Regions from separate parts of the Streptomyces sp. NBC_00690 genome, predicted to be linked through region 2. Evidence: riboswitches for the same ligand, from Rfam matches in the RefSeq annotation. Region 2 holds a riboswitch; each other region holds the start of a gene.
What was found. Region 2 has a riboswitch for cyclic di-AMP ahead of OID54_RS15840 (transglycosylase family protein). Riboswitches for the same ligand answer to the same signal wherever they lie in the genome.
Positions count from the first base shown of each region.

Region 1: linked by a shared signal. The riboswitch ahead of OID54_RS28340 (M23 family metallopeptidase) and the one ahead of OID54_RS15840 (transglycosylase family protein) in region 2 are both predicted to bind cyclic di-AMP.
Region 3: linked by a shared signal. The riboswitch ahead of OID54_RS31525 (LysM peptidoglycan-binding domain-containing M23 family metallopeptidase) and the one ahead of OID54_RS15840 (transglycosylase family protein) in region 2 are both predicted to bind cyclic di-AMP.
Region 4: linked by a shared signal. The riboswitch ahead of OID54_RS36540 (transglycosylase SLT domain-containing protein) and the one ahead of OID54_RS15840 (transglycosylase family protein) in region 2 are both predicted to bind cyclic di-AMP.

Region 1 is NZ_CP109009.1:6,459,794-6,466,863, forward strand. Features, by position in the region: gene OID54_RS28325 (DNA gyrase/topoisomerase IV subunit A) at 1-695, opposite strand, end outside; gene OID54_RS28330 (M16 family metallopeptidase) at 872-2,224, shown strand; gene OID54_RS28335 (M16 family metallopeptidase) at 2,251-3,618, shown strand; cyclic di-AMP (ydaO/yuaA leader) riboswitch at 3,867-4,029, shown strand; gene OID54_RS28340 (M23 family metallopeptidase) at 4,042-4,932, shown strand; gene OID54_RS28345 (HPr family phosphocarrier protein) at 5,227-5,508, opposite strand; gene OID54_RS28350 (bifunctional acetate--CoA ligase family protein/GNAT family N-acetyltransferase) at 5,876-7,070, shown strand, end outside.
Region 2 is NZ_CP109009.1:3,613,908-3,620,977, reverse strand. Features, by position in the region: gene OID54_RS15855 (nucleoside triphosphate pyrophosphohydrolase) at 37-1,005, shown strand; gene OID54_RS15850 (cytochrome P450 family protein) at 1,410-2,672, shown strand; gene OID54_RS15845 (transglycosylase family protein) at 2,785-3,759, shown strand; cyclic di-AMP (ydaO/yuaA leader) riboswitch at 4,025-4,198, shown strand; gene OID54_RS15840 (transglycosylase family protein) at 4,203-4,901, shown strand; gene eno (phosphopyruvate hydratase) at 5,587-6,873, shown strand.
Region 3 is NZ_CP109009.1:7,231,592-7,238,661, reverse strand. Features, by position in the region: gene OID54_RS31530 (SGNH/GDSL hydrolase family protein) at 1-736, opposite strand, end outside; gene OID54_RS31525 (LysM peptidoglycan-binding domain-containing M23 family metallopeptidase) at 963-1,997, opposite strand; cyclic di-AMP (ydaO/yuaA leader) riboswitch at 2,001-2,173, opposite strand; gene OID54_RS31520 (tyrosine-protein phosphatase) at 2,594-3,409, shown strand; gene OID54_RS31515 (DUF6126 family protein) at 3,521-3,721, opposite strand; gene OID54_RS31510 (XRE family transcriptional regulator) at 3,799-4,419, opposite strand; gene OID54_RS31505 (aspartate aminotransferase family protein) at 4,484-5,902, opposite strand; gene hpnH (adenosyl-hopene transferase HpnH) at 6,093-7,070, opposite strand, start outside.
Region 4 is NZ_CP109009.1:8,603,536-8,610,605, forward strand. Features, by position in the region: gene OID54_RS36530 (FxsB family cyclophane-forming radical SAM/SPASM peptide maturase) at 1-986, shown strand, start outside; gene OID54_RS36535 (HEXXH motif domain-containing protein) at 1,124-2,440, shown strand; gene OID54_RS36540 (transglycosylase SLT domain-containing protein) at 2,626-3,390, opposite strand; cyclic di-AMP (ydaO/yuaA leader) riboswitch at 3,394-3,550, opposite strand; gene OID54_RS36545 (MarR family winged helix-turn-helix transcriptional regulator) at 4,168-4,659, opposite strand; gene OID54_RS36550 (MFS transporter) at 4,770-6,395, shown strand; gene OID54_RS36555 (pyridoxamine 5'-phosphate oxidase family protein) at 6,457-7,070, opposite strand, start outside.

The DNA of each region.
Region 1 (7,070 bases), 2.8 Mb from region 2:
CCGCCCGTGGGCAGGTCGGGGCCGGGGACGAAGCGCATCAACGTGGCCAGGTCGGCGCCCGGATAGCGGATGAGATGACGGGCGGCGGCGATCACCTCGCCCAGATTGTGCGGCGGCATGTTCGTCGCCATGCCCACCGCGATCCCGGACGCGCCGTTGACCAGGAGGTTGGGGTACGCGGCGGGGAGCGCGACGGGTTCGCGCTCCTGCCCGTCGTAGTTCGGGGAGAAGTCGACGGTGTCCTCGTCGATGGACTCCGTCATCAACGAGGTGGCGTCGGCCATTCGGCATTCGGTGTACCGCATGGCGGCGGGCGGGTCGTCATTGCCCAGCGAGCCGAAGTTCCCGTGGCCGTCGACCAGGGGGACCCGCATCGAGAACGGCTGTGCCATCCGCACCAGGGCGTCATAGATCGACGCGTCCCCGTGCGGATGCAGCTTGCCCATCACCTCGCCCACGACCCGGGCGCACTTCACATAGCCGCGCTCGGGGCGCAGCCCCATCTCGTTCATCTGGTAGACGATCCGACGCTGGACCGGCTTCATGCCGTCACGGGCGTCGGGCAGGGCACGGGAGTAGATCACCGAATAGGCGTACTCAAGGAAGGAGCCCTGCATCTCGTCGACGACGTCGATGTCGAGGATCTTCTCCTCGAAATCGTCGGGCGGCGGGGTTTTCGTGCTGCGGCGGGCCATCGCGGCTGCTGCTCCTTCACGTACCGGATCGGGAACTGATGCCGACCATTGTGGACCGTCCCACTGACAACGCCGACCGCGACCCGGGAACTTCGCCAGGTGTCAGCCTGCTTGCATACAGTGGCAGTGCTGCGAAGACAACCAACAGCATCGCGATCGAAGGGACGTACATGCCCATGGGTCATACGGCCACAGCGCAGGCCGGTTCCGGCGGCCTGACAGCGACGGAGCACCGATTGGCCAACGGCCTGCGGGTGGTGCTCTCCGAGGACCACCTGACCCCGGTCGCCGCGGTCTGCCTCTGGTACGACGTCGGCTCGCGCCACGAGGTCAAGGGCCGCACGGGCCTCGCCCACCTCTTCGAGCACCTGATGTTCCAGGGGTCGAAGCAGGTCCACGGCAACGGTCACTTCGAACTGGTGCAGGGTGCCGGCGGTTCGCTGAACGGCACCACGAGCTTCGAGCGCACCAACTACTTCGAGACCATGCCCACCCATCAGCTTGAGCTCGCGCTCTGGCTGGAGGCCGACCGCATGGGCTCGCTGCTGGCCGCGCTCGACGACGAATCGATGGAGAACCAGCGGGACGTCGTGAAGAACGAGCGCCGCCAGCGCTACGACAACGTCCCCTACGGCACCGCCTTCGAACGGCTGACCGCCCTCGCGTACCCGGAGGGCCACCCGTACCACCACACCCCCATCGGCTCCATGGCCGATCTGGACGCGGCGACCCTGGAGGACGCCCGCGCCTTCTTCCGCACGTACTACGCGCCGAACAACGCGGTCCTGTCGGTCGTCGGGGACATCGACCCCGAGCAGACCCTCGCCTGGATCGAGAAGTACTTCGGTTCCATCACCTCCCACGACGGCAAGCAGCCCCCGCGCGACGGTTCCCTGCCGGAGAACATCGGCAGGCAGCTGCGCGAGGTCATCGAGGAGGAAGTGCCCGCCCGCGCGCTGATGGCCGCCTACCGGCTGCCCCACGACGGCACCCGCGAGTGCGACGCCGTGGACATCGCGCTCACCATCCTCGGCGGCGGAGAGTCCTCCAGGCTCCACAACCGTCTGGTGCGCCGTGACCAGACGGCGGTGGCCGCAGGCTTCGGACTGCTGCGCCTGGCCGGAGCCCCGTCCCTGGGCTGGCTGGACGTCAAGACCTCCGGTGGAGTGGAGGTCCCGCAGATCGAGTCCGCCGTCGATGAGGAGCTCGCCCGCTTCGGCGAGGAGGGCCCCACCCCCGAGGAGATGGAGCGTGCTCAGGCCCAGCTGGAGCGCGAATGGCTGGACCGCCTCTCCACCGTCGCCGGCCGTGCCGATGAACTGTGCCGGTACGCGGTGCTCTTCGGCGACCCCCAGCTGGCGCTGACGGCCGTGGACCGCGTCCTGAGCGTCACCGCTGACGAGGTGCAGGCGATCGCCAAGGCCCGACTGCGCCCGGACAACAGGGCGGTGCTGGTGTACGAACCGGTGTCCGCGGAGCAGGACGCCGCGGACGAGCAGAACGACGCAGAAGAGGGGGCGGACCAGTGACCGATGCAGCGCAGGCGCTGACCACCATGGAGTTCCACCCGCAGCCCCAGCCGGGCGAGGCCAGGCCCTGGGCCTTCCCCGCTCCCGACCGGGGGACCCTGCCCAACGGTCTGACCGTGCTTCGCTGCCACCGCCCCGGCCAGCAGGTCGTGGCCGTGGAGATCTCCCTCGTCGCACCGCTGGACGCCGAGCCCGAGGGCCTGGACGGCGTGGCCACCATCATGGCGCGCGCCCTGTCGGAGGGCACCGACAAGCGTTCGGCCGAGGAGTTCGCGGCCGAGTTGGAGCGCTGCGGCGCCACGCTGGACGCCCACGCGGACCACGCCGGGGTCCGGGTTTCCCTGGAAGTGCCCGTGTCCCGGTTGCTGAAGGCGCTGGGGCTGCTCGCGGAGGCCCTGCGCGCGCCTGCGTTCGCCGACAGCGAGATCGAGCGGCTGGTACGCAACCGCCTGGACGAGATCCCGCACGAGTCGGCCAACCCGGGCCGACGGGCGGCCAAGGAGCTGTACAAGCAGCTCTTCCCGGCCACGCTGCGCATCTCGCGTCCTCGGCTCGGCACCGAGGAGACGGTCTCCCGGATCGACTCCGCGGCCGTGCGCGCCTTCTTCGATGCGCACGTGCGACCCGCCACCGCCACCGCGGTGGTCGTCGGTGACCTCACCGACGTCGATGTCGACGCCGTGCTCGCCGAAACCCTCGGCGACTGGTCGGGCGACAGCGGCGCGCCCCGTCCCGTCCCCGCGATCACCGGCGATGACCGCGGCCGGGTCGTCATCGTGGACCGGCCCGGTGCCGTGCAGACGCAACTGCTGATCGGCCGGGTCGGCGCGGACCGGCACGACCGGGTGTGGCCGGCGCAGGTCCTCGGTACGTACTGCCTGGGCGGCACCCTCACCTCGCGCCTGGACCGGGTGCTGCGGGAGGAGAAGGGCTACACGTACGGCGTCAGGGCCTTCGGGCAGGTCCTGCGGTCGACCGCCGACGGGACGGGTGCGTCCCTGCTGGGCATCAGCGGCTCGGTGGACACGCCCAACACCGGGCCGGCGCTCGACGATCTGTGGAAGGTGCTGCGCACCCTCGCTGCCGAGGGCCTGACGGACGCCGAGCGCGATGTCGCCGTCCAGAACCTGGTCGGGGTGGCTCCGCTGAAGTACGAGACCGCGGCTTCCGTGGCGAGCACGCTCGCCGACCAGGTGGAGCAGCACCTCGCGGATGACTACCAGGCCCAGTTGTATCTGCGGCTCGCCCAGACGGGCACCGTGGAGGCGACCGCCGCCGTGGTCAACGCCTTCCCCCAGGACCGGCTGGTCACGGTCCTGGTGGGCGATGCCGCGCAGATCGAGGAGCCGGTGCGGGCTCTCGGCATCGGAGAAGTGACCGTGGTGGCGGGCTGATTGACCGCTTCCGGTCGGACGGCCTGCCGTCTGCTGCAGGGCCCCGGTAGCCAGCTGGCGCCGGGGCCCCGCCGTGTCCCGGGAGTGCGAGCGACCCGAACAGGAAGGAAACCTGTCCGTTTTACGGGGAAGGCCACCGTCTCGACTGTGGCGTGGGCAACAAAAATGCCGGTCTGTTTGGCGCCTGGCGGTCCGTCCGCTTAGCGTCAGTGCGGCTGTTCGCGGGCAGTACGCCGCATCCGCGGCACGGACAGTCATCGCCGAGTCCCCGTCAGACGCGAGTCTGGGGAGCCGGGGACCCAGGTCCCTTGGGGTGAATCGGGTGCCTTCGCCACCGTGCGGAGGGACTCGTAGGAGACCTTCCTGCTCCGAACCCGTCAGCTAACCCGGTAGGCGAGAAGGAAGGAAAGGACCAGCCTCTACATGGCGCTCGCCCGTTCCACCGGGAGACACCGTGCCCCGGGCCGCAAGACGCGTACGAGTGCGGGATTCGCCTCCGCCGCGGCCCTCGCCACCACCGGAGTCGTCGGGACCCTGGCAGGTCCGGCCCTGGCCACCGATGACAGCTTTGCCGCCGATGCCGGCTCGGTCGCCACCCCCGATAGCCCCGATAGCACCGAGAGCGCTGAAGGCACCACCGCGGGTGCCACCCCGGTGACGATGGATGCGGCCGTGACCGGCTCGACCATCGTTCAGACGGCGCGTACCCAGCACACCCTGACGGCCCAGATGCTGTCCGCGCAGTCCTTGTCGGACGAGGTCGCCGACCAGGCCGTCATCCAAAAGCGCGAGGCACTGGCCCGGATGGAGGCGGCTGCGGAGGCCCGGCGCAAGGCCGAGGCCCGCGCCAACGAGATACGCGAGGCCAAGGAGCGTGCGGCCCGTGAGGCCGAGCGCCAGCGCTTGAACGCCTACCGGCTGCCGATCGCCGGATCCCACGTCACCACGGACTACCGTGCGGGTGGCTCGCAGTGGTCATCCGGCAGCCACTCCGGCATCGACTTCCACGCCTCCACGGGGACCCCGGTGGTGGCGGTGGGCGCGGGCACGGTCGTCGAAGCGGGCTGGGGCGGGGCGTACGGCTACAACGTCGTCCTCAAGATGAACGACGGTTCGTACACGCAGTACGGGCACTTGTCGTCGCTGAGTGTCTCCGTCGGTCGGAGCGTGATGCCGGGTGACCAACTCGGCCGCGCCGGCTCCACCGGCAATTCCACGGGGGCGCATCTGCACTTCGAGGCCCGGACGAGCGCGGACTACGGGTCGGACGTCAATCCGCTCGCGTATCTGCGCGCCCACGGTGTGAAGATCTGAACCGGGCCGCGCTGGCGGCCGGCGAGCGGTCGTCAGTGCGGGCGAGGTAGGCGCCAGCGCCTACCGACGGAATCCCACGGGGCCCTGAGCCCTCGGCTGGATCTGATGTCTCAAGGCATCCACAAGCACAGAAAGCCGCGGCCTCCCCGATCCGGGGATGCCGCGGCTTTGTTGCGTCCGACCCTGAGGGCCGGTGTCGCCAAGGGGTCGGTACCGCGGAGGGTCGTCCGCGGAGTGCGTCGGTCCGGTGGGGTGCCTGACCCGCGAGCGCCGGGGGTTCGGACGAGTGCCGGGTCAGACCGTCTCGGGAAGCTCGTCCAGGCCCTCGGCCACCAGCTTCGCCAGTCGGTCGAGCGCTTCGTCAGCGCCGGGTGCGTCGGAAGCGAGGACGATCTCCTCGCCGCCCTGCGCGCCCAGCCCGAGGACGGCGAGCATGGAGGCGGCATTGACCGGGGTGTCATCGACCTTGGCGATCGTCACGGGGACGCCGGAGGCCGTGGCGGCACGGACGAAGATGGAGGCGGGACGGGCGTGAAGGCCCTCGGCCCAGCCGACGTTGACGCGGCGCTCAGCCATGGTGTTGCCCTTCGAATTCAACGGTTGTCTAGACCAGTCTCTCACGCTGGTCCCTCCGGGAGCCGGCATCCCGACCTGTGGCGCGTGCCCCCAGGTCAGCGGCACAGGGCGGGATAAATCCCGTTCATTCGCACTGCTCAGCGCCTCCTGAATGTTGATCTTCCACAACTGCGGGGAGCCTCCCCTCGCTGGGCGAATCCACGACCGGGCCCCGACGTGCGCGCCGCCACCGCCCTTCGGCTCTTCGCAGGTGGGGCATCGCCCGCCCCGGGCCGGATGCCTCCCGGTCGCGCACCCCCGACGGTCCGCCCCCGCGGACTGTGCCGGGTAGCCCTCACGATCGGTCGGCGCGCTTTAGGCTTTCGGCATGCAGACCACGCCCGAGCACGCGTACCCCGATCACTGGGAAGCGGATGTGGTGCTGCGTGATGGCGCCACAGCGCGCATCAGACCCATCACCACCGAGGACGCGGACCGTTTGGTCAGCTTCTACGAACAGGTCTCGGACGAGTCCAAGTACTACCGTTTCTTCGCGCCCTACCCCCGGCTCTCCGCCAAGGACGTCCACCGGTTCACCCACCACGACTACGTGGACCGGGTGGGGCTCGCCGTCACCGTCGGCGGCGAGTTCATCGCCACCGTCCGCTACGACCGCATCGACTCCCGGGGCCGGCCCGCCAGCGCTCCCGCGGATGAGGCGGAGGTCGCGTTCCTGGTCCAGGACGCCCACCAGGGTCGAGGTGTGGCCTCCGCCCTGCTGGAGCACATCGCGGCGGTGGCCCGGGAGCGGGGGGTACGCCGTTTCGCGGCGGAGGTGCTTCCCGCCAACGCCAAGATGATCAAGGTGTTCCGGGATGCGGGCTACACCCAGAAGCGCAGCTTCGAGGACGGGTCCGTCCATCTGACCCTCGACCTCGAACCGACCGCCGAGTCCCTGGCCGTGCAGCGGGCGCGTGAACAACGGGCTGAGGCACGCTCCGTCCAGCGGCTGCTCGCACCCGGTTCGGTCGTCGTGATCGGCACCGGACGGTCGATCGGCGGGGTGGGCCGGGCGGTCCTGCGCAATCTCATCGGCTCCGGATACACCGGCCGTACCTATGCCGTGAACCGTTCCTTCCCTCCCGACCAGCGCGACGTCGACGGTGTTCCGGCCTTCCGATCCGTCGCGGAGATCGCCGCCGAGACCACCGAGGGCGTCGATCTGGCCGTCGTCGCGGTGCCCGCCGAACACGTACCGGACGTGGTCGCCGACTGCGGCGAGAACGGGGTGCGCGGGCTGATCGTGGTCTCCGCGGGATATGCCGAGAGCGGGCCGGAGGGACGGGATCGCCAACGCGATCTCGTACGACAGGCCCGCTCCTACGGCATGCGGATCATCGGGCCCAACTCCTTCGGCATCATCAGCACCGCAGAAGCCGTCCGTCTCAACGCCTCGCTCGCGCCCCACTCTCCGGCGCCGGGCCGCATCGGTCTGTTCACCCAGTCCGGCGCGATCGGCATGGCCCTGCTGTCGGGGCTCCACCGCCGCGGCGCCGGCCTCTCCACCTTCATCTCCTCCGGCA
Region 2 (7,070 bases):
CGGTGGGAGTGCCACCGATCGAGGTAGGTTCGAGGGGTGACCACTGAACCCTCCGCCACCGGCCGCGTCGTCCTGCTGACCGCCAGCCACCGTGTGGCGCCCGGCCTGCTGTCCTGGCCCGCCTGGCACACCCTGCGGACCGCGGACCGTGTGCTGTGTGCGGACGGCGCGCATCCGCAGCTGCCCTATCTGCGCGAGGCAGGCGTCGAGGTGGAGATCGCCGCGCCCACCGCACGGGAAATGGTCGACGCCTGCGCGGGTGGCGCATCCGTCGTGGTGCTGGCATCCGGTGAGGGCGAGTCCGCCCTGACCGACGGACTCGCACGGATCGCAGGGTCGGGCCGGGAGTCGATGCCCGATCTGGAGCTGCTGCCCGGCTCCTACGACCTCCCCGGTGCCCGGCTGCTCGACCTGGTGCAGGTGATGGACCGCATTCGCGCCGAGTGCCCCTGGTCCTCTACCCAGACTCACCAGGGGCTCGCTAAGTACGGCATCGAGGAGGCGTACGAACTCGTCGAGGCCATCGAGGACGGCGACCGCGACGAACTGCGCGAGGAACTGGGGGACGTTCTCCTCCAGGTCGTCTTCCACGCCCGCATCGCCCAGGAGGACGGCGAAGAGCCCTTCTCCATCGACGACGTCGCCGCGACCATCGTGGACAAGCTGATCCACCGCCACCCTCATGTCTTCGGCGACGCAAGTGCCGAGACTCCGGAGGACGTCAAGGCGCACTGGCTGCGGACGAAGGCGACGGAGAAGCAGCGCAAGTCGATCACCGAAGGTGTGCCCATCGGACAGCCGGGGTTGGCGCTCGCCGCGAAGCTCGCGTCCCGGGTGCGGACGGCGGGGCTCCAGGTGTCCGTGCCCCAGGGCGAGGGCATCGGATATGACCTGCTCGCCCTGACCGTCGAGGCGGAGGCTGCGGGTGTCGACCCCGAGTCCGCCCTGCGCGCGGCTGCCCGTGTCTATCGGGACGCGATCCGTGAGGCGGAGCAGACCGCATAGCGGACCGCACAGCAAAGACAGAGCAGTGGCGCGGGCGCAGGACAGCAGCAGCGGCGGAAGTGCCGAGCAGCAAGTAGTACAGAGCGACAGCGCGGGGGACGGCCGTACCGAGCAGTGGCGCGGGTGCGGGGGTGTCGGCCGTACCAGTGCGGTCCGTGCTCAGTTCGGTCGGGTGGGGCGGATAACGTCGAGGGGTGAGTGACACCCCCGCGCCCGGCCCGCCGCCCCATCCCGCCGCCCGCTCTTCCGATGCCTCCGATCGCTCCGATCGCCCCTCGGGCACCGCCCGCGATGGCTCAGATCCGGACACTTTTCCCGACCAGGCGGCGAGGGCTTTGACCTCACGTCCGGGTTGTCCGGTTTCGGGCTCGCCCCACCATGGCAACGACGACGACACCGACGCCATCGATGACATCGACACCACCCCGGACACTCCCACCGCGCCCGAGCTGTTCACCTGGGAGTTCGCCACCGACCCCTACCCCGCCTACGCCTGGCTGCGCGAACACGCGCCCGTTCATCGGACCCGGCTGCCCAGCGGGGTGGAGGCATGGTTGGTGACCCGCTACGGCGATGCCAGGCAGGCACTGGCGGACACCCGACTCTCCAAGAACCCCGCCCACCACGACGAGCCCGCACATGCAAAGGGGAAGACGGGCATCCCCGGCGAGCGCAAGGCCGAGCTGATGACCCATCTGCTCAACATCGACCCGCCGGACCACACCCGACTGCGCCGGCTGGTGGCCAAGGCGTTCACTCCACGCCGGGTCGCGGCCTTCGCCCCCCGCGTCCAGGAGCTGACGGACCGCCTGATCGACTCCTTCGCGGAGAAAGGGGAGGCAGACCTCATTCACGACTTCGCCTTCCCGCTGCCGATCTATGCGATCTGCGATCTGCTCGGGGTCCCTGCCGAGGACCAGGACGACTTCCGCGACTGGGCCGGCATGATGATCCGGCACGGCGGCGGGCCGCGCGGCGGGGTCGCCCGATCGGTCAAGAAGATGCGGACCTATCTGGCCGAGCTGATCCATCGCAAGCGCGAAGATCCGGGCGACGATCTGATCTCGGGCCTCATCCGGGCCAGTGACCACGGCGAGCACCTCTCCGAGAACGAAGCCGCCGCGATGGCCTTCATTCTGCTGTTCGCCGGGTTCGAGACGACGGTCAACCTCATCGGCAACGGCGTCTACGCCCTACTGCGCCACCCCGAGCAACGCGAGCGCCTCCAGACCTCCCTTGCCGCGGGCGAAACCGGACTGTTGGAAACCGGAGTTGAGGAGCTCCTCCGATACGACGGACCCGTGGAGCTCGCCACCTGGCGATTCGCCACCGAGTCACTTGAGCTCGGTGGCAAGCGGATTGGCGCGGGCGACCCCGTGTTGGTGGTGCTTGCAGCGGCTGATCGGGACCCGGAGCGGTTCGCGGAGCCGAACGTCCTCGATCTTTCTCGACGTGACAATCAGCACCTCGGATACGGCCACGGCATCCACTACTGCCTCGGTGCGCCGCTCGCTCGACTTGAGGCCCAAACCGCGATCGCCACACTGCTGCGCAGGCTGCCCGATCTGCAACTCGCCGTGGATTCGTCAGATTTGCGCTGGCGTGGGGGTCTCATCATGCGTGGGCTGCGAACCCTTCCCGTTCAGTTCACATCCCGAAACATCTGACGGGCCGTCAAAAACGTGACATTGACGTAATCTCAGCTGCATCGACTTGTGACAGACGTTCGAGTGCGGCTACGTTCTGCGCGTCCTCAGCAGTCTCGCGAAAGGCAACCGCATGCTCTCCGGGAATGGTCGACATCGCCGACCCCGTCAGGCTCCTGCACTCGTCGTCGCCGCCGGGGTGACGGGATCCGCCATCGCGATCCCGCTCCTCGGCGCAACTTCGGCGTCGGCAGTCGAAGCCACCGCGTGGGACAAGGTCGCGGAGTGTGAGACCGGGGGCCTGTGGAGCGCGGACACCGGCAACGGCTTCTATGGCGGTCTCCAGATGTCACAGGAGACCTGGAAGGCGTTCGGCGGGACGCAGTACGCCTCCCGTGCGGACCTCGCCACCCCCGCGCAGCAGAAGGCCATCGCGGAGAAGGTCGTCGACTCCGAGGGCATTCGGCCCTGGAGGGCGTGCGCGACCCTCGCCGGGGTCGAGGTGGCCCTCGACCCCACCGAGGCGGCCACCGCTCCGGCGAAGCCCGCAGGGGAGCCGAAGCCCTCGGCGGAGCCCACGGAGATCCCGAAGCCGTCCGCTTCGACCGGCACCACTCCCGCCAAGGCTCCGGCGAAGACCCCGGCCCCGGCGAAGGGCACCCCGAGCAGTTCCGGGAAGGCGTCGCCGCAGTCCAGCCCGAAGCAGCCGGCCGACGCCACGGGCAAGCACCGTGGCGAGGCGTCGACGGAGTCCAAGCCCGCCGCTTCCGCCACCGCCGAATCGACGGGCTCGGCGTCGCCGACCGAGCCGGTCGGCGACGCCGGGACGCCGCGGGAGACCGGCAGCGCCCATCCCTCCCGGGGCGAGGACGCCCGCTCGGACCTCGGCACCACGGACGTGGGCGCCACGACCCCCGAGCAGCCCGGCACGGCCAGTGCCTCTCCCGGCTCGTACACCGTGCAGGCCGGCGACAACCTCTGGGTCATCGCCGAGAAGAACGAGTTGCCCGGTGGCTGGCCCGCGCTCTACGAGGCCAACAAGGAGACGGTCGGCGACGAACCCGATCTCATCCACCCTGGTCAGAGCCTCGACCTCGCCGCAAAGTAGCGGCTGTTAGCTATCGTTTGTCCCATTTTGACGAAGTGAGACAAGCGTCTCTTTGCCGTAGTTCGCTCACCCGGCCTGCCGGAATCCTGAGTTCCGCGCCTGACCTGCGGAAATGTAAACCGCATCCTTGGCGAGATGGGCGATTTCTCCCCGATGTTCGACTTTGAACATCGGGGAGAGTCATGCCTACGGTCTGAACCGCTCGCCACCGCGGGCACCGTCGACCGTCACGCCGAATCCTGCCGTCGGTCGGGGGGAGAACTCGTCGCGTAGAGCGCCGAAGGCAGGAGCGGGGGACCCAAGGTAAGTGCCGGTGAAGGCCGTTGGAGACGACGGTGGGAACCGGCTAGGGGTGAAGCCGTGCGCAAGGACGCACGGCCGGGCAACTCACTAGGCCCGAACCCGACAGCTCACCTCGTAGGCGTCGGTGAGGAGAAGACTCCATGCTGTTTTCGAGCAAGGCGAAGCACCGCCGCCCCAGCAAGGCCAGCCGACTCATGGCGCTCGCCGGTGTCACCGGTGTCGCCGTGGCCGCCCCGCTGATGGGCGCCACGTCCGCCAGCGCCGCCACCGCTTCCGAGTGGGACAAGGTCGCCCAGTGCGAGTCCGGCGGCAACTGGTCCATCAACACCGGCAACGGCTACTACGGCGGCCTCCAGTTCTCCGCCTCCACCTGGGCGGCGTTCGGCGGCACGAAGTACGCCTCCACCGCCGACCAGGCGTCCAAGTCCCAGCAGATCGAGATCGCCGAGAAGGTCCTCGACGGCCAGGGCAAGGGCGCATGGCCGTCCTGTGGCGTCGGCCTGTCCAACGCTGCGTACGGTGGCGGCGCGGCCGAGGCCCCGCAGCCCAAGGCCGAGCCCAAGAAGCAGGCGCCCAAGGCCGAGCCGAAGCAGGAGCAGGCCCAGCCGCAGCGCGGCGAGGTCCCCACCACCCGCTCCGAGCGCGCCGAGGCCCCCGCCAAGGCCAAGGGCTTCCAGAAGGGTGACGGCGAGTACCAGGTCAAGGCCGGCGACACCCTGAGCAAGATCGCGGACGCCGAGCAGGTCGAAGGCGGCTGGGAGAAGCTCTACGAGCTCAACAAGGACGTCATCAGCGACGCCGACGTCATCTACGTGGGCCAGCAGCTCCACCTGGGCTGAGCCCCAACGGGAACGGGTGCGCCCTGAGCTGACTTCCCGGTCGGGCCGATCGTCGACCGAGCCCCCACGAGGTCGCTCGGACCGACCGAAGCCCCCTCGGGCCACCCGCACCTTGTGCTCGGACCACTTCGGTGGAGCCCCCGAGCACGAGGGCCCGGGTTCCGCGCCGATCCATCTCCCCCCGGGATCGGCACCGGACCCGCCGCCCACCCCGGCAGTTCGCCGGGTGTCGTAGGACCGGCCGGCCGCCTTCTCCTGGCCGATCGCCCCCACACCCTGCGCCCTCGGTCGAGCCGCCCTTCGGCCCTTCCCCCGGGGCCCGAACCACCCCGGGTCGGTGCACTTCCCCCCCAAGTGCGCCGGCCCGGGGTTCTCCATATCTCCAGCCATGCCGTCCCCACCCATGCCGGGGCGGGCGGGCCGCTCATACGGGATTCCAGGCCGAGCAGTTCATACAGGCCGAGCAGTTCCCCCGAGCCCTGCGCACGACCGTGTGGACGGTGGTCGTGCTCCACCCGGTCCGCCCGTCCGCAGCCCGCCGCGCTACCCGACGGTAGCCCTGCCTATCAGGCCCCTTTTTCGTCCCAGGGGGCGGGCATCCGACGAACGGCACCCGCACGGCGGTTAGGCTCATGCCGCAAGGCCAAAGAGACCCTGCACCCCACGCGTCACATCCCAGAAGGAGATGCTCGTGCCGTCCATCGACGTCGTCGTAGCCCGGGAAATCCTGGACTCCCGAGGCAACCCCACCGTCGAGGTCGAGGTTGGCCTCGACGACGGCAGCACGGGTCGTGCTGCCGTTCCGTCCGGCGCCTCCACCGGCGCGTTCGAGGCTCTTGAGCTTCGCGACGGCGACCAGAACCGCTACCTGGGCAAGGGCGTCGAAAAGGCCGTCCTCGCCGTCATCGAGCAGATCGGCCCCGAGCTGGTCGGGTACGACGCCACCGAGCAGCGCCTGATCGACCAGGCGATGTTCGACCTCGACGCCACCCCCGACAAGTCCTCGCTCGGCGCCAACGCCATCCTCGGCGTGTCCCTGGCCGTGGCCCACGCCGCGTCCGAGGCGTCCGACCTGCCGCTCTTCCGCTACCTGGGCGGCCCGAACGCGCACCTGCTGCCCGTTCCGATGATGAACATCCTGAACGGCGGCTCGCACGCCGACTCCAACGTGGACATTCAGGAGTTCATGATCGCCCCGATCGGTGCGGAGTCCTTCTCGGAGGCGCTGCGCTGGGGCACCGAGGTCTACCACACGCTCAAGAAGGTCCTGAAGCAGAAGGGCCTGTCCACCGGTCTGGGCGACGAGGGCGGTTTCGCGCCGAACCTCGACTCCAACCGCGCCGCGCTTGACCTCATCCTTGAGGCCATCAAGGAGGCCGGCTACGTGCCCGGCAAGGACATCGGGCTCGCGCTCGACGTCGCCGCGTCCGAGTTCTACAAGGACGGCAAGTACGAGTTCGAGGGCAAGCCCCGCTCGGCCGCCGAGATGACCGAGTACTACGAGGAGCTCGTCGCCTCCTACCCGCTGGTCTCCATCGAGGACCCGCTGTATGAGGACGACTGGGCGGGCTGGAAGGTCCTCACCGAGAAGCTCGGCTCCAAGGTGCAGATCGTCGGTGACGACCTGTTCGTCACCAACCCGGAGCGGCTGTCCCGCGGCATCGACGAGGCCGCCGCGAACGCCCTCCTCGTGAAGGTGAACCAGATCGGTTCGCTGACCGAGACCCTGGACGCCGTGGAGCTCGCCCAGCGCAACGGCTTCAAGTGCATGATGTCCCACCGCTCCGGTGAGACCGAGGACGTGACCATCGCCGACCTGGCCGTCGCCACCAACTGCGGCCAGATCAAGACCGGCGCCCCGGCCCGTTCCGAGCGCGTCGCCAAGTACAACCAGCTGCTGCGCATCGAGGAGATCCTCGACGACGCCGCGGTGTACGCCGGACGCAGCGCGTTCCCCCGCTTCAAGGACTGAGTGCCCTCGGCGACCTCAGCCCCGCCGCACGGGCTGAGGCATGCTGAGGCGTCCTCGGTCGCGGGCAGCGGCCGGATCGGCCGCTGCCCCGCCAGTCTCCCTACGTCCCCGGCCACGGTCCCGTACCGTGTCCGGGGACGTAGGCACATGGCGGGCCCATCGGCCCCGGGCAGCAATCACCTCCGTACGCACCCGTC
Region 3 (7,070 bases), 3.6 Mb from region 2:
CCTCGATGTGATCGCCCGAGCTCTCGCCGCGGAGCCTGCGGCCGATCCAGGGCGCCAGATGCTCGCGCGCCCAGTAGATGTCGTCCCGCCGCACCTCCAACGTGCCGCGCCGCGGTAGCGGGGGCCAGGGCTGGTCGGGATCGTTGGTGACGTCGAGCCCCAGCACTTGCGCGGCGCGCACCGCGACCCTGGCGTGTCCGTCGGGCGACAGATGCAGCCGGTCGGTGTCCCAGGCACGACGGTCCTGGACTGACTTCAAGGACCACAGGTCGAGTACCGGACAGCCGTGCCGGTCGGCGATCGCCCGGACGTGCGCGGTGTACGTGGCCACCTTGCCCCGCAGATGGCGCAGTACCGGCATCCCCCGGGTGTCGAAACCGGTGGTCACCATGACGGTGCCCACCGCGTTGGCGAGGTCGGCGACCGCCCGTTCCAGTCGCTCGGCGACATCGTCCGGGTCGCTGCCCGGCCGGATGATGTCGTTCCCTCCGGCACAGAACGTCACCAGGTCCGGGGCGAGCTCCTTCGCGCGGGGCACCTGTTCGGCGACGATCTGGTCGAGGAGTCTGCCGCGCACGGCGAGGTTCGCGTAACGGAAGGTGTGTTGCGGCATTCCGTCACCGAGAAGCGCGGCAAATCGATCCGCCCAGCCGATGAAGGTTCCGTCAGGTGCGGGGTCCCCGACCCCTTCTGTGAAGCTGTCGCCGATCGCCGCGTACGACGCGAATGTATTCATGCTCCCTGTTCCCGAATCGCCTGCCACGACCACTCATCTTGTCCTCCGCGATGTGACCTACGCGACCGTAAGGAGGGGTTGACGCCGGGTGATCTATGCCACCAGGAAAAGGGCGCACCCCTGGGAATACACGAAAGCCCCGTTTCACGGCTGCGAAACGGGGACTTCCTCGTGCTGGTGGCCGTGGATCGCGGACGACCTCCGGCACCGGGTCAGGGCGACTCGGTCAGAGCGAGACGCCGTGCTGACGCAGGTACGACACCGGGTCGACGTCGGAGCCGTAGCCGGGGCTGGTGCGGATCTCGAAGTGGAGGTGCGGACCACTGGAGTTACCGGTGGAACCGACCGCACCGATCTGCTGCCCACCGCTCACACTCTGCCCCGAGGAGACCGAGAGGGAGGACAGGTGGGCGTACTGGGAGTACTTGCCGTCGGTGTGCTGGATGACGACCTCGTTGCCGTAGGCGCCGCTCCAGCCTGCGGAGACGACGGTGCCGGGGCCGACCGAGCGCACGGTGGTGCCGGTGGGGGCAGCGAAGTCGATGCCGGTGTGGTAGCCGCTGGACCACATGGCGCCCGAGACCTTGTAGGAGGTGCTGACGCCGACCGCGGAGAGCGGGCTGGCCCAGCCGGAGCCGGTGGCCTCGCTGGCGGACTCGGCGGCGGTGGAGGTCTGGGCGGCGGACGACTGGGCGGCCGGAGCCTCATCGTCCTTCTTGACCTCGGTCTCGACCTTGGCGGGACGCTCCTGCTTCGGCTCGACCTTGGCCGGGCGCTCCTGCTTCGGCTCGGCGGCGGCCTTGGGCTTCGCCGGCGCGGCGGGCTTGCTCTCAGCCGTCTTCGACTCGGACGTCTTGGACTCCGATGTCTTGGACTCGGCGGCGGACGCGCCACCGATGGTGAGCTTGAGGCCGGGGTGGATCAGCGAGGGGTTCTCGCCGACCGCGGCACGGTTGTCGGCGTAGAGCTGCTGCCAGCCACCGTCGACCCGGTGCTCCTGCGCGATCTTGGACAGGTAGTCGCCCGCGACGACCCGGTAGGTGACCTGGGTGGCCACCCGCTCGGCGGGCGCCGTCGCAGGTGCGGTGGTGGCGGCCGAGGCGACCACGGGGGCCGCGACGGGTGCGGTCTGCTCGGCGGCGAAGGCGTTCGTGGCGCCCATCAAGGGAAGGGCGATGGCTGCGCCACCGGTGCCGGCGGCAACGATTCCCCGGGTGATGGTGCTGGTCCTGGTACGGCGGTGCTTACCCTTTGCGGGCATGGCGCATTTCCTCTCCGGCGCCTACGAGGTGAGCTGTCGGGTTCGAGCTGGAGATGCCCGGCCGCGCTTCTGCGCGACTTCACCCCAAGCCGTCCGGAAATCCGGATCGGCGTACTACCTGGGTCCCCCGCTCCTGCCACGCGTGGATGTGGATGAATTCCGGGCGGCGGCAGGATTAGGCGATCCGTCCGGAGTTCCGTGACCGTAATCGAGCCCTCTTCTGGCAAACAAGCCGGGCCCTTTTCTGATCAATGACTAAGGTCACGACGGGGGGAATTTCCCGTAACACTCCGTGGAAGGCGATGCGACAACTCCCGCCGCCCCGTCGGAAATCCTCTGTGGTACGCCGCAACTGAGGGTCACCACTATGATCCCGCTCACGAGCGGGCCCTCAGCCACTCGACAGGCAGGACATCCAACCACCGAAGTACCCAATTCGGACAGAAGCAGCTCGTGCCTCCATCGCGGGTAATGGGTGGAACAATCGGCCCAAGAGAGATCACACAAAATGATCACCCGATGAGCGGATGTCGTATCGTCGAGAACACGCCAATGTCGGCGAGCCGCGCCGACGGCAGTGACCCTCAGGAGCCTCTGTGACGCAGCAGCTGCCGCCGCAGGTCCCGTCCATCGAGCCGGAACTGACCGGAGTACGAAACTTCCGGGACGTCGGCGGCCTGCCGGCTCTGGACGGACGTCGGGTGCGACATGGGCGGCTGTTCCGCAGCGGTCATCTGGCCCATGCGACCGGAAGCGATGCGGCGTTCCTGTCCTCGCTGGGGCTACACACGATCTTCGACTTCCGCAATGAGGCGGACATGCTGCTCGAAGGCCCGGACATTCCCCTCCAGGGCGTGCGCAACCTCAATCTCCCGCTCAGTGACCCTGCGGACGGCGCGGAGTTCTGGCAGATGGTGCGCGACGGAGACATCGAGCAGTTGCGGTCCATCCTGGGGGACGGCCAGGCCGCGGCACGGATGTCCGACTCCTATCGGATGATCATCACGGAACGCACCGGCGAGCACAGCAGGGTCCTGCACTCCCTCGCCGAGGACAGTGTCCCCGCCCTGATGCACTGCGCTGCGGGCAAGGACCGCGCAGGGCTCTCCATAGCCGTGTCACTGCTGGCGGTCGGCGTGGAGCGGGACGCGATCGAGGCGGACTACCTCAAGTCCAACGATCCGCACCGGCGGTACCGGGTGCACCGCAGTGATGCCTCACCGGCCGGGATGTCGCCCGAGGTGATGGAACTGCTCAGCCCGCTCTTCGACGCGCGCAGGGAGTACCTCCACACCGCGTTCGAGACCATCGACCGGACGTGGGGCGGAACGGAGCGGTACCTCACCGAGGGGCTGGGGATCACTCCCCGGACACGGGAGCAGTTGCGCGACCGACTGCTCGACGAGGTCTGATTCCGAGGGCGGGCGGGCGGACCTGACAGCCGTGGGCGCGGGCCATGACCGGCTTGACGCCCGCGGCGGTCACTGCCGCCCCGTGCAGGCGTCCGCCTCGATGACCGGTCGCTACTTGGCGCCCATCTCGAAGAGGAGATAGAGGAAGCCGGCGAACACATGGCCGGCGATCAGATAGGCAAAGAGGCGCACCCAGATGCCACGGGGGAACCGTCCGTTCTCCTTGCCCTTCCTGACCGCTGCGGCGTTGTCGGTCACCGAGGTGCTCTCGGGTGCGACGGTGTTCTCAGGTGCGGTGGGGTTCTCTGACATGGCGGTCCTCTCGACTTCCGGTCTTGTTGGGCTCGTCCCGCGTGCTGGGGATCGCTCCGGGCGGGCGCTCGGCTGGATCAGACGTGCGGATAGAGGTCGGGACTCTGGAGCAGGGTGTGGACGAACAGCATCTCCGCGCCTTCACGGGTGGCCGCTGCGATCCGGTGGGGAGTGAGCGAGTCGTAGTGTGCGCTGTCTCCCGGTCCCAGTTCGTGGACGGCTTCCCCGAGGCTGAGTCGAAGTCGCCCGTCCAGGACGTACAGCCATTCCTCGCCCGGGTGGACCCGCACCAGTTCCCCCTGGGCGCCGTAGGGGACCACCAGTCGCAGCGGTTGCATGGCCCGCCCGGGGGTCCCCACCTGGTGATAGGTCCAGCCGTCGGCCACGGCGGGCTCGCGAACGCCGGCCCTGATGACCGGGTCGCGCTCGGGTGCGAGTTCGCCGAGCAGCTCGGCGATGGTCGTACCGTAGATGCGGGCCAGGGAGAGCAGCATCGGCAGCGAGGGTTGACGGCGGCCGGTCTCCAGGCGGGACAGGTGCGCGGGCGACAGTCCTGCGCGCTGGGCAGCCGCTTCGAGGGTGAGCCCCCGTCTGCGACGCAGGTCGCGCAGTTGCGGCGCCACGTCCGGCAGCTCGGCCGGCGGCTCCCCGACCCGGGTTCGAAGGTCCGGGGGGTGGCCCCCGGGAGGACTCTGCATGGGTCCATTGCGCCAGGAAAGTACCTCTGAGGCAAGTTTCGTGCCTCAGAGGCAAAATACCAGCTCAGCGGTTGGCCACGGCCTGCTTGACCAGCGTCCTGCCGAAGTCCCACATCAAGCCGCCGCCGGCGTGTGCGTCCTCCATGACCGCGGTGAAACCGGCCAGGAACCGATCCACCTCGCGTTCGCCGATCGTCAGCGGCGGAATCAATTTGATCACTTCCATCCGGTCCCCGGAGACCTGTGTCAGGACCCGGTGCCGCTCCAGCAGGGGCACCGCCACCATCTGGGCGAACAGACCTTTGCGGGCCGCTTGCAACACGGTCCAGCGGCTGCGCAGTGCCAGGGATTGCGGACGTCCGAACTCGATTCCGATCATCAGGCCCCGCCCTCGTACCGCATGGAGGAACTCATATCGGTCCACGAGGGCGGTCAGCCGGGACCGCAGGAGGTCACCGGTCGCCCGGGCGTTGGCGATGATCTGTTCGTCCTCGATGACCGAGAGGACCGCGAGGCCGGCCGCCATCGCCTGTGCGTTGGAGCCGAAGCTCGCCGAGTGGACCAGCACCCGGTCCATGGAGGAGTAGACCTTCTTGAAGATCCAGTCCTTGCCGACCGTGGCCCCCACCGGCACATAGCCGCCGGAGAGCGCCTTCGCCACACAGACCAGATCGGGCTCCACCCCTTCCTCGTGCTGGTAGGCGTAGAAGTCCCCGGTCCGCCCCAGACCGGTCTGCACCTCGTCGACGATCAAGAGCGCCCGGTGCCGGTGGAGCAGTTCCTGGGCTGCGCGCAGAAAGCCCGGCGGGCACTCGTGGACCCCCTTCCCCTGGATGGGTTCCACGATGAGGGCGGCCACATCGCCCGTGCGCAGTTCCCGCTCCAGGGCGTCGAGGTCGCCGAGGGCGATGGGAGTGTCGGGCAGGAGCGGAGCGAAGCCCTCCCGAAAGCCGGACTCTCCGTTGACGGAGAGGGATCCGGTGGTCAGCCCGTGGAAGGCGTGGTCGCAGTAGAGGACCCGGGGGCGTCCGGTGGCGTACCGGGCGAACTTCAGGGCCGTCTCCACCGCCTCCGTACCGCTGCTCCCGAAGAACACCCGGTCCAGATGGGGGCTGTGGGCGAGGAGCTTCTCGGCGAGCAGCCCGGGCAGGGGCGGGCAGTCGAAGCGGGTCAGGTCCGCCAGTGAGGCGTCCAGTACGTCGTGCAGTGCCTGCCGGACGACGGGGTGGTGGCGACCGAGCCCCATCACCCCGAAGCCGGCGAGCATGTCGAGGTAGTCCCGTCCCTCGGCGTCCCAGAAGTACGCGCCTTCGGCCCGTTGGTAGACCTTGTCGAATCCGATGGTCTGCAACATGCGCGGGAGTTGTGGGTTGAGGTGGCGCTCGTGCAGCGCGTAGCGTTCGGCGCCGCGTGCGGCGAGCAGGGCCGTGAGGTCGAAGCCGGCGGGGCGCGACCCGTTCACCGAGGACCGCGGATCGGTCATGGGTTGTTCTCCTTGACTGCCTGCGCCGCGGGGACGGGAAGGAGTTCCGGCCAGGTCGGTGCGGCGCCCCTCCCCCTGGCCCGCGGCAGCACCGTGTGGTGGGCGGCCGACGGGTCCGACCGCGCGAGTCCACAGCGAAGAGCAGTCCTTGGGGACGATCCCGGTGGGGTTGGCTCGCGCGGCCGGCCTGCTATCCGCGGTTGCCGGACATCGTTTCGCGCGCCGCACGCAGGGATTCCTTCAGCGAGCCCATGGTGGCGAGTACGGCCGTGGGCTCATAGCCGCAGTGGGCCATGCAGTTGGCACAGCGCGGGTCCTTGCCTCGGCCGTACTTGCTCCAGTCGGTCTCCTCGACGAGTTCGCGGTAGCTGGGCACGTAGCCGTCGCTCATCAGGTAGCAGGGCCGCTGCCAGCCGAACAGCGAGTAGTTGGGAATCGCCCAGGCCGTGCAGGGGAAGTCGACCTTGCCCTCCAGGAAGTCCAGGAAGAGGGGCGAGTGGTTGAGCCGCCAGCGCCGGCGGTTGCCGTCGGCGAAGGACTTCCTGAACAGTTCGCGGGTCTGCTCGACGCCCAGGAAGTGCTCCTGGTCGGGCGCCTTCTCGTAGGCGTACGCGGGGGAGATCATCATCTCGTCGACCTGGAGATCGTCGTTGAGGTAGTTCAACACCTCGATGATGGTCTGGGGGGTGTCGGTGTTGAAGAAGGTCGAGTTCGTGGTGACGCGAAAGCCCCGGCTCTGGGCTTCCTTGATGGCTGCCACCGCCTCGTCGAACACTCCTTCCTTGGCCACCGACTCATCGTGCCGTTCGCGCAGTCCGTCGATGTGCACGGCGAAGGCGAAGTAGCGGGAGGGAGTGAACTTTTCGATCTTCTTGCGGAGGAGCATCGCATTGGTGCAGAGGAAGACGTACTTCTTCTTGGCCACCAACTGGCGCACGATTTCATCGATCTGAGGGTGCATCAGGGGCTCGCCGCCCGCGATCGACACCATCGGGGCACCGGACTCCATCACCGCCCCGACCGCCTGTGCCACCGGCATGCGCTGCTTGAGCACACCGGCCGGGTGCTGGATCTTCCCGCATCCTTCGCAGGCGAGGTTGCAGGCGTAGAGCGGCTCCAGTTCGACGATCAGTGGGAACTTCTCCCGCCTGCGAAGCTTCTGTTCCAA
Region 4 (7,070 bases), 5.0 Mb from region 2:
CCTTGGGAATCGTGCTGCACGGCGGTGAACCGCTGCTGGCGGGAAAGGAATTCATCAGCAGTGCCGTGAGAGCGATTCGCCGCGAAGTGGATGAGACGGTTCAGCTCACCTATGCGATTCAGACCAATGGGGTCCGGCTCGACGAGGAATACCTCGAACTCTTCGCCGAACTCCACGTCAGGGTCGGCATCAGCATGGACGGTGACCGCACCGCACACGACCGCCATCGCCGACGAGCCGACGGCCGCGGTAGTCATGCCCAGGTGGCCGCGGCGGTGGACCGGATCGCCGAAGGCCCCTACCGCCCCCTGTTCAGCGGGCTCTTGTGCACCATCGACCTCGACAACGACCCGGTGCGCACCTATCGCGCGCTCCTGCGCCACCGCCCGCCCATGGTGGATTTTCTGCTTCCGCACGGCAACTGGTCCACGCCGCCACCGGGGCGGAATCCAGCCAGCGCCGACACCCCGTATGCCGACTGGCTGATCGAAGTGTTCGAACAGTGGTACGGCGCACCGGTCCAGGAGACCCGGGTGAGAATCCTGGAGCAGATCGTCGCACTGCTCCTCGGTGGACGCGCCGTCGTGGAGGGACTCGGTCTGGAGCCCTTGGGCTACGTCGTCATCGAGACCGACGGCTCCATCAGCCAGGACGACACCCTGCGCACGACCTATCCGGGCGCCGCCGCCACCGCGCTGCACGTACTGAAAGACCCCTTCGACCGGGCACTGAACCAATCCGCACTGGTGGCGAGGCGCTCAGGACTCGCCGCACTCGCGACCGGTTGCCAAAGCTGCCGGCTACGACGGGTCTGCGGCGGTGGACACTACGCCCACCGCTATCGAGCGGACGGCACCGGCTTCGTCAATCCCAGTGTCTACTGCCCTGATCTGACCGCGCTCATCGACCATGTGCGGCGACGGGTGGCGCAGGATGTCGACCGACTCCGCGCGGCCCCTGCACCCACCGGAACGCCTCCCCTATGAAAACTCCGCACACTCCGCACACTCCGCACACTCCGCACACTCCGCACACTCCGCATGCTCCACATGCTTCATACCCTCCGCACACTCCGCACGCTCTGCACGAGCCCGCCCCGCCCCACCACCGGCTCGACGGCGATGTGTTCCACGAGATCGCATCCGGGAACGGTGGCCCTCGGGCACTCTCCCTGCTGCGCAACGCTGAGTACAGTCGGCGGGTCATCCTCGCCCGGGCCGTCGTTGAACAGGCCGAACGGCGAGGCGGGGCGCTCGCCGCACAGGCGCGCGACGCATGGTCACTGCTGGGTGCGGCGCACCGCCGGGCCCCGTCCGTGGTCCATGAGATGTTGACGTACCCCTCGGTCGGGCCCGCCCAACTCTGGGCCCTCAACCAACTGACGACCGATCGATCCACGGCGGGTCCACCGCCCTCGGTCGATGCCCTGACCGCAGTGGCGGCGGTAGCAGCCGTACGTACCGGGCTGCCGGCCGCCGTCCGGTTGACAGTCCACAGCGGGGGGCTGCTCCTGCCGTCGTTGGGGCGTGCCCGATTCCCCCTGGCATCCGACGGCGAACCGGCCCTGGTGTCGACCACATCCGGTTCGCCGACGGTTCAGTGCGGCGCCACGACGGTGCGGATCCCCAGGGAACGGTCCGACCACGCCCTCGCACACGAGGATGCCGACATGCCCTGGCTGCCCCTGCGTGAACTTCTCGCTCCGGCCGACGATCCGGCACTCCTGCTGGACGACCTCGATCCGCACCTTCTTCCCGGCGGTGGGCATCCAGGGAGGTTGACCGTGTGTCAGTGGCAGCGGTGGCGGTGTGTCTTCGAAGAGGCGTGGCAACTCCTGCACACCGTTCATCCGGGGCAGGCGGTCGAGGCCCGATCTGCATACCGTGCGATCGTGCCGACCGGGGCACCCACCGACCGCAATATCTCCAGCAGTTCGGACGAGGCGTTCGGTTGCTCGGTTCTCTCGGTCCCGCGTTCGCCCCTCGATCTGGCCCTGGCGCTGGTGCACGAACTCCAGCACAACAAGCTCAGCGCACTCACGCACCTGGTCGATCTCGTCGTACGGGAATCCGGCGCACTCTTCTACGCGCCCTGGCGCGAGGACCCCCGCCCCCCGGGCGGCCTCTTGCACGGTGTGTACGCACACATGGGAGTGGCCCAGTTCTGGCGACGGCAGCGCCGGGCGTCGAAGGACGGAGCTACCGCCTGGCGGGCCGTGGTGGAGTTCGCGCGGTGGCGGGACGCAGCCAAGGAGGCCAACGAGACGCTGTTGGCGGGCGGATGTCTCACCGAAGCCGGACGGAGATTCGCCGAGCAGATGCGCAGCACACTTGCGGAACTGGCCCAGGAGCCGGTGCCCCGTGCGGCGACGGCACGGGCGAAGGAACTCGGTGACGAGCACCGGGATCGCTGGCTCCTTGACCACGGTGCGCGATGGTGAGTACTGCGGACTTCACTGCCCGGCGGCCAACTCATGGTGCCTGTACCGGCAGGTGACTGCTCATACGGGTCGTGGGAGTCGGCGCGGGAAACGCAGTGAGGCCCTGGAACCCCGTCGCAAGACGGGGTTCCAGGGCCTCAGCTGAGCATTACATGCTATGAGCTGATGAAGCCTCAATGGGCGACCTAGTAGGCACCGAAGACATTGTCGATCGAACCGTATCGGTCAGCTGCGTAGTTGCACGCGGCTGTGATGTTGGCGACCGGGTCATAGCTGTTCGTCGAAGTTCCGGGAACGTGGTAGGCGCGGAACGTCGGGTCAATGACCTGGAGGAGACCCTTGGAAGGGGTTCCGGCTATCGCGTTGGAGTCCCAGTTGTTGATCGCCAGGGGGTTGCCCGACGATTCGCGAATGATGTTCCGGTGAATTCCATCGTAGGTTCCCGGAATGCCGTGCTCGGCCATGACGGCAAGGGATTCCTTGATCCAGCCGTCGAGGTTGTTGGCATAGGTCACAGCCGCGGCCGGGGCGCTGTACGCCACGGGCTCGGCAGCGATCGTGGCCGTCTTGGCGGTGCTTTCCGGGGCCTTGGTGCCGGCCTTGCCAAGAGAGAGCTTGAGACCGGGGTGGATCAGCGAAGGATCGTCGCCGACGGCCTCGCGGTTCTGCTCGTACAGGCTCTCCCAGCCGCCGCTCAGCTGGTGGTCCGCCGCGATCTGGGAGAGGGAGTCACCCGTGACCACGGAGTATGTCTTGGCGGTGTCCTGCTTGCTGACCTGCTGCTGGGCGATGACTGCCGGGGCGGCCTTGGTGCTGGTCGGCTGGGCCGCGTGGGCGGTGGCCGTTCCCAGGGCGGGGATGGCGAGCAGGGCCCCGCTTGCCCCAAGGACCATGAGGCTCTTGGCGATTGAACTGTTCTGCGGGCGGCGGTGCTTACCGAATGCAGGCATGGCGAATTTCCTCTCCGTCGCCTGCGAGGTGAGCTGTCGGATTCGGGCTGGAGATGCCCGGTCGCACACTGTGCGACTTCACCCCAAGCCGTTCCATTGCTGGACGGCGACTTACCTGGTTCCCCCGCTCCTGCCATACGTGAGTGAGTGGGATTTGTTGGACGGTGGCAGGATTCGGCGGTCCGTCCGGATTCGAGGATGACCGTAGACGAGAGAACGGGAATGGAACAAGACTCGAATTCCGTTCGGATGGCTATTGGATCATTTCCTGTCTCGGAGCTCTCCCTTTCGGGATTTCGCTCGGATGCTCAACTTTCGTTCTGTGAAGGCGTTGTGGGGTTGCTCGGAAAGATCAATTCTTTGCCCTGCGTGACCCAAGTCACGCAATTTCTCGTTACCTGATAGAGATGATCCTTTGCGGGGCTTCCTCTTTTTGTGTAGCGAAAACCCCTAAATGGGCAATTCGGACTTAATGGGGCAGCCTTGTGGCGCCGTGCGGGTGCGGCGTCGTGGCGGCGGGGGCTGGGGGAGGGGTACGCCAGCGGCCAAACTCGATCCGTCGGGAAGTGTCGACGTCGCTCGGCAGGTGTCGTGCAGTCGCCTGTCGGGGCGGGTGAGGGCCGATGGCCCATGGGGGGAATCCCGCCCCATCTGTCGGACGGGGCGGGAGCAGGTGCGGGCGGGCGGTGCCGGCAGGTGATCTGGGTGCCCAGATGGCCGAGCGGACCGATTCTCCGGTGGTGTGGGCGTTGAACTGTCGGTAGCCCTCGCGGCCTGCTATCCCTCCGAGTGCTCGGTTCGAAGATCGGCGTCCATGGTGGCCCTCAGTTGAGCGAGGATGCCTTGGAGTCGGTCGAGCAGCTCGGGCGGGTGCTCGGCCAGGATGGCGTCCTGTCGTGAGTTCACGGACTCGAAGAACGACCGGGCGAGCTCCTTCGCCTGGGCGCTGGAGCGCAGAGTGACGATGCGGCGGTCGCTGTGCTCGCGGGAGCGCGAGATGTAGCCCGCGCGTTCCAGACGGTTCAGCAGGGTGGTCATGGCGCCCGATGTCAGGGAAATGCGCCTGCTGAGCAGGGCGGGAGACAGTGGTGTGCCGGACTCCTCGGCCGAGGCGATCTCCAGCAGGGCGAAGGCGTCCGTGGAGTGCACGCCCAACGTCACGGCGAAGCGTCGGCCGAGTTCGGTGAAGCTCGCGCCGTAGGCGCGGAGCTCTTCCGCCAGTCGTTCCCGTTGGGCCGCGACACCGTCGGGCGTCATCGACTCCTCCATCGAGGCGCCTCCTCTACTTCCTCGCGCCGACGATCCATGACGACGCATTGACAACCTATCGTCGATCACATTACCTTCACCGCGAAGTTACTTTACGGTGGAGGTATCTAGTGGTTGCTCCTTCTTCCCCCGCCCGGCGTTGGCTCGGTCTAATCGCCATCGCGGCCGGTGTGGCCCTCATCGTGGTCGACACCACGATCGTCAATGTGATCGTCCCGCCGATGATCGAGGACATCGGCATCAGCTCGGTCCAGGTGCAGTGGATCCAGGAGTCCTACGCGATCGTCCTCGCGGCGCTGCTCCTGCTGGCGGGGCGTTTCGCCGATCTCCTGGGTGCGCGCCGCGTCTTCATCGCAGGCGTGGCGGTGTTCGGCGCCACCAGCGTGGTGGCGGGGCTGGCGCCCACCGGTGAATGGCTGATCCTGGCCCGATTCCTCCAAGGGGTCGGCGCGGCCATGATCCTGCCGACCTCCTTGGCCCTGCTGAACGCCACCTTCACGGGCAAGGAACGTGGGCAGGCATTCGCCGTCTGGGGGTCGACCATCGGCGCCGCCGCCGCACTCGGCCCGCTGTTGGGCGGATGGCTCGCCGAGCACGCCTCGTGGAGGTGGGCGTTCGGCATCAACGTCCCCCTCTCGGCACTGATCGTGGCGGGTGCCTTCGCCTGGCTCGCCCCCTCGCCGAGCAGCCGTGGCCGGGTGGACGCGGTGAGTGGAGTGCTGTCCGTACTCGGAGTCGGGCTGTTGGCCTTTGGGCTCGTCGAAGGGCGGACCTACGGCTGGATCACCACCATCCGACCGCTGGAGGTGTGGGGGTTCTCGTGGTCCGGCGGCCCCTCGCCCGTGCTGCTGGCGCTGGGGCTCTCGGTTCTGGTGCTCCAGGTCTTCTTCCGCAGGCAAAAGGCGCTCACTCGGGGCGACGGGGCGGGTGACGGGGCGGGCGCTCTGATGGACGTCCGACTGTTTTCGATCGCCTCGTTCCGCAACGGCAATGTCGTCACCGTGATCATCGGGCTCGGCGAGTTCGGCATCATCGCGGTGCTCCCGCTGTGGCTCCAGTTCACCCTGGGGTACAGCGCGCTCCAAGCGGGGCTCGCCCTGGTCCCCCTCGCGGTGGGCAGCTTCGTCGCGAGCGGGGCGAGTTTCGGTATGACCACCAAGGTCTCGCCGCTAGACCAGGTGCGCATCGGTCTGGTGTTGGAGGTGGTCGCTCTGGTGTGGCTCGGGTTGATGGCCGCCACGGACAGCTCCTGGTGGTCCATCGCGCTGGTCCTCTTCCTGTACGGCATCGGCGTGGGCTTCGCCACGGCCCAGGTCACCCATGTTGTGCTCGCCGAGGTGCCCGAGCACAGCGCCGGACAGGCATCGGGCATGCAGAGCGCCTTCCGCGAACTCGGGGCGGCCCTGGGCATCGCCGTGCTCACCACGGTCTTCTTCACCACACTGAGTGCCGATCTGAGGGCCGGTCTCACGCGCATCGAGGTGCCTGCCGCGCAGGCCGAGGAGTTCACCCGGGCCGTTACCGACAGTGCGGGAGCGGCGATCGGGCCCCTTGCGGCAGATCCGGGGACCGTTCCGGTCGCCGACGCGGCCGATGCCGCGATGACCTTGAGCATCGCCATCGGCAGCTATGTCGCGGCCGGATTGATCGCGCTCGGGTTGGTGGCGACCGTACTCATCTCCCCTGCGCGACCGACGCGGGCCGTCCGGGAGCGCGCGGACACGGTGAGGAGCTGACTCCCGGCTCCTGTGTGCATGGTGGAACGATGCCCGCCTTCGGGGCTCCGCGCAGTGGGCGTCAGCCCAGTCGGGTGCCCGTACGCGCGAGGATGTGGGGTGGCGCGGAGATGCCCGCATCGAGTGTGGAATCCGGCTGCGGCTCGCCGAAGGTGGTTACCAACGGCAGGGTGCCCGCCCACAGGCCGAGTTCGGCGTCCGGCCCGTCCCCGTCGTCCGGGTCTCCGGTGCGGATCTTCACGGAGGCTTCCGCGAGGGAGAGGGCGAGGAGTGTGGTGGCGGCGAGCTCCTTCTTGGTGGGGCGGCGGGCGTAGTCCCACTGGCCGGGAGTGGCCTGCTCCGTCAGACATCGCAGGCCGGCCAGCTTCTCCTCGGGATCCATGACCACACGGGGTACGCCGTAGATCATGGCGCTGCGGTAGTTCACACCGTGCTCGAACACCGACCGGGCCAGTACCAGACCGTCCACCTGGGTGACCGTGACGCAGACGCTGGCATCCGGGGCGGCTATGAGGCTCCGGCTGGCGACGGAGCCGTGGAAGTACAGGTGCAGGCCGTCAGCTCCGTACACGGTCGGTACGACCATCGGCTGACCTTCGATGACCACACCGAAGTGGCACATGAAGCCCGAGCTCAACAGTGAGTCCAGAGCCTGGCGGTCGTTGCTCCCCTGGT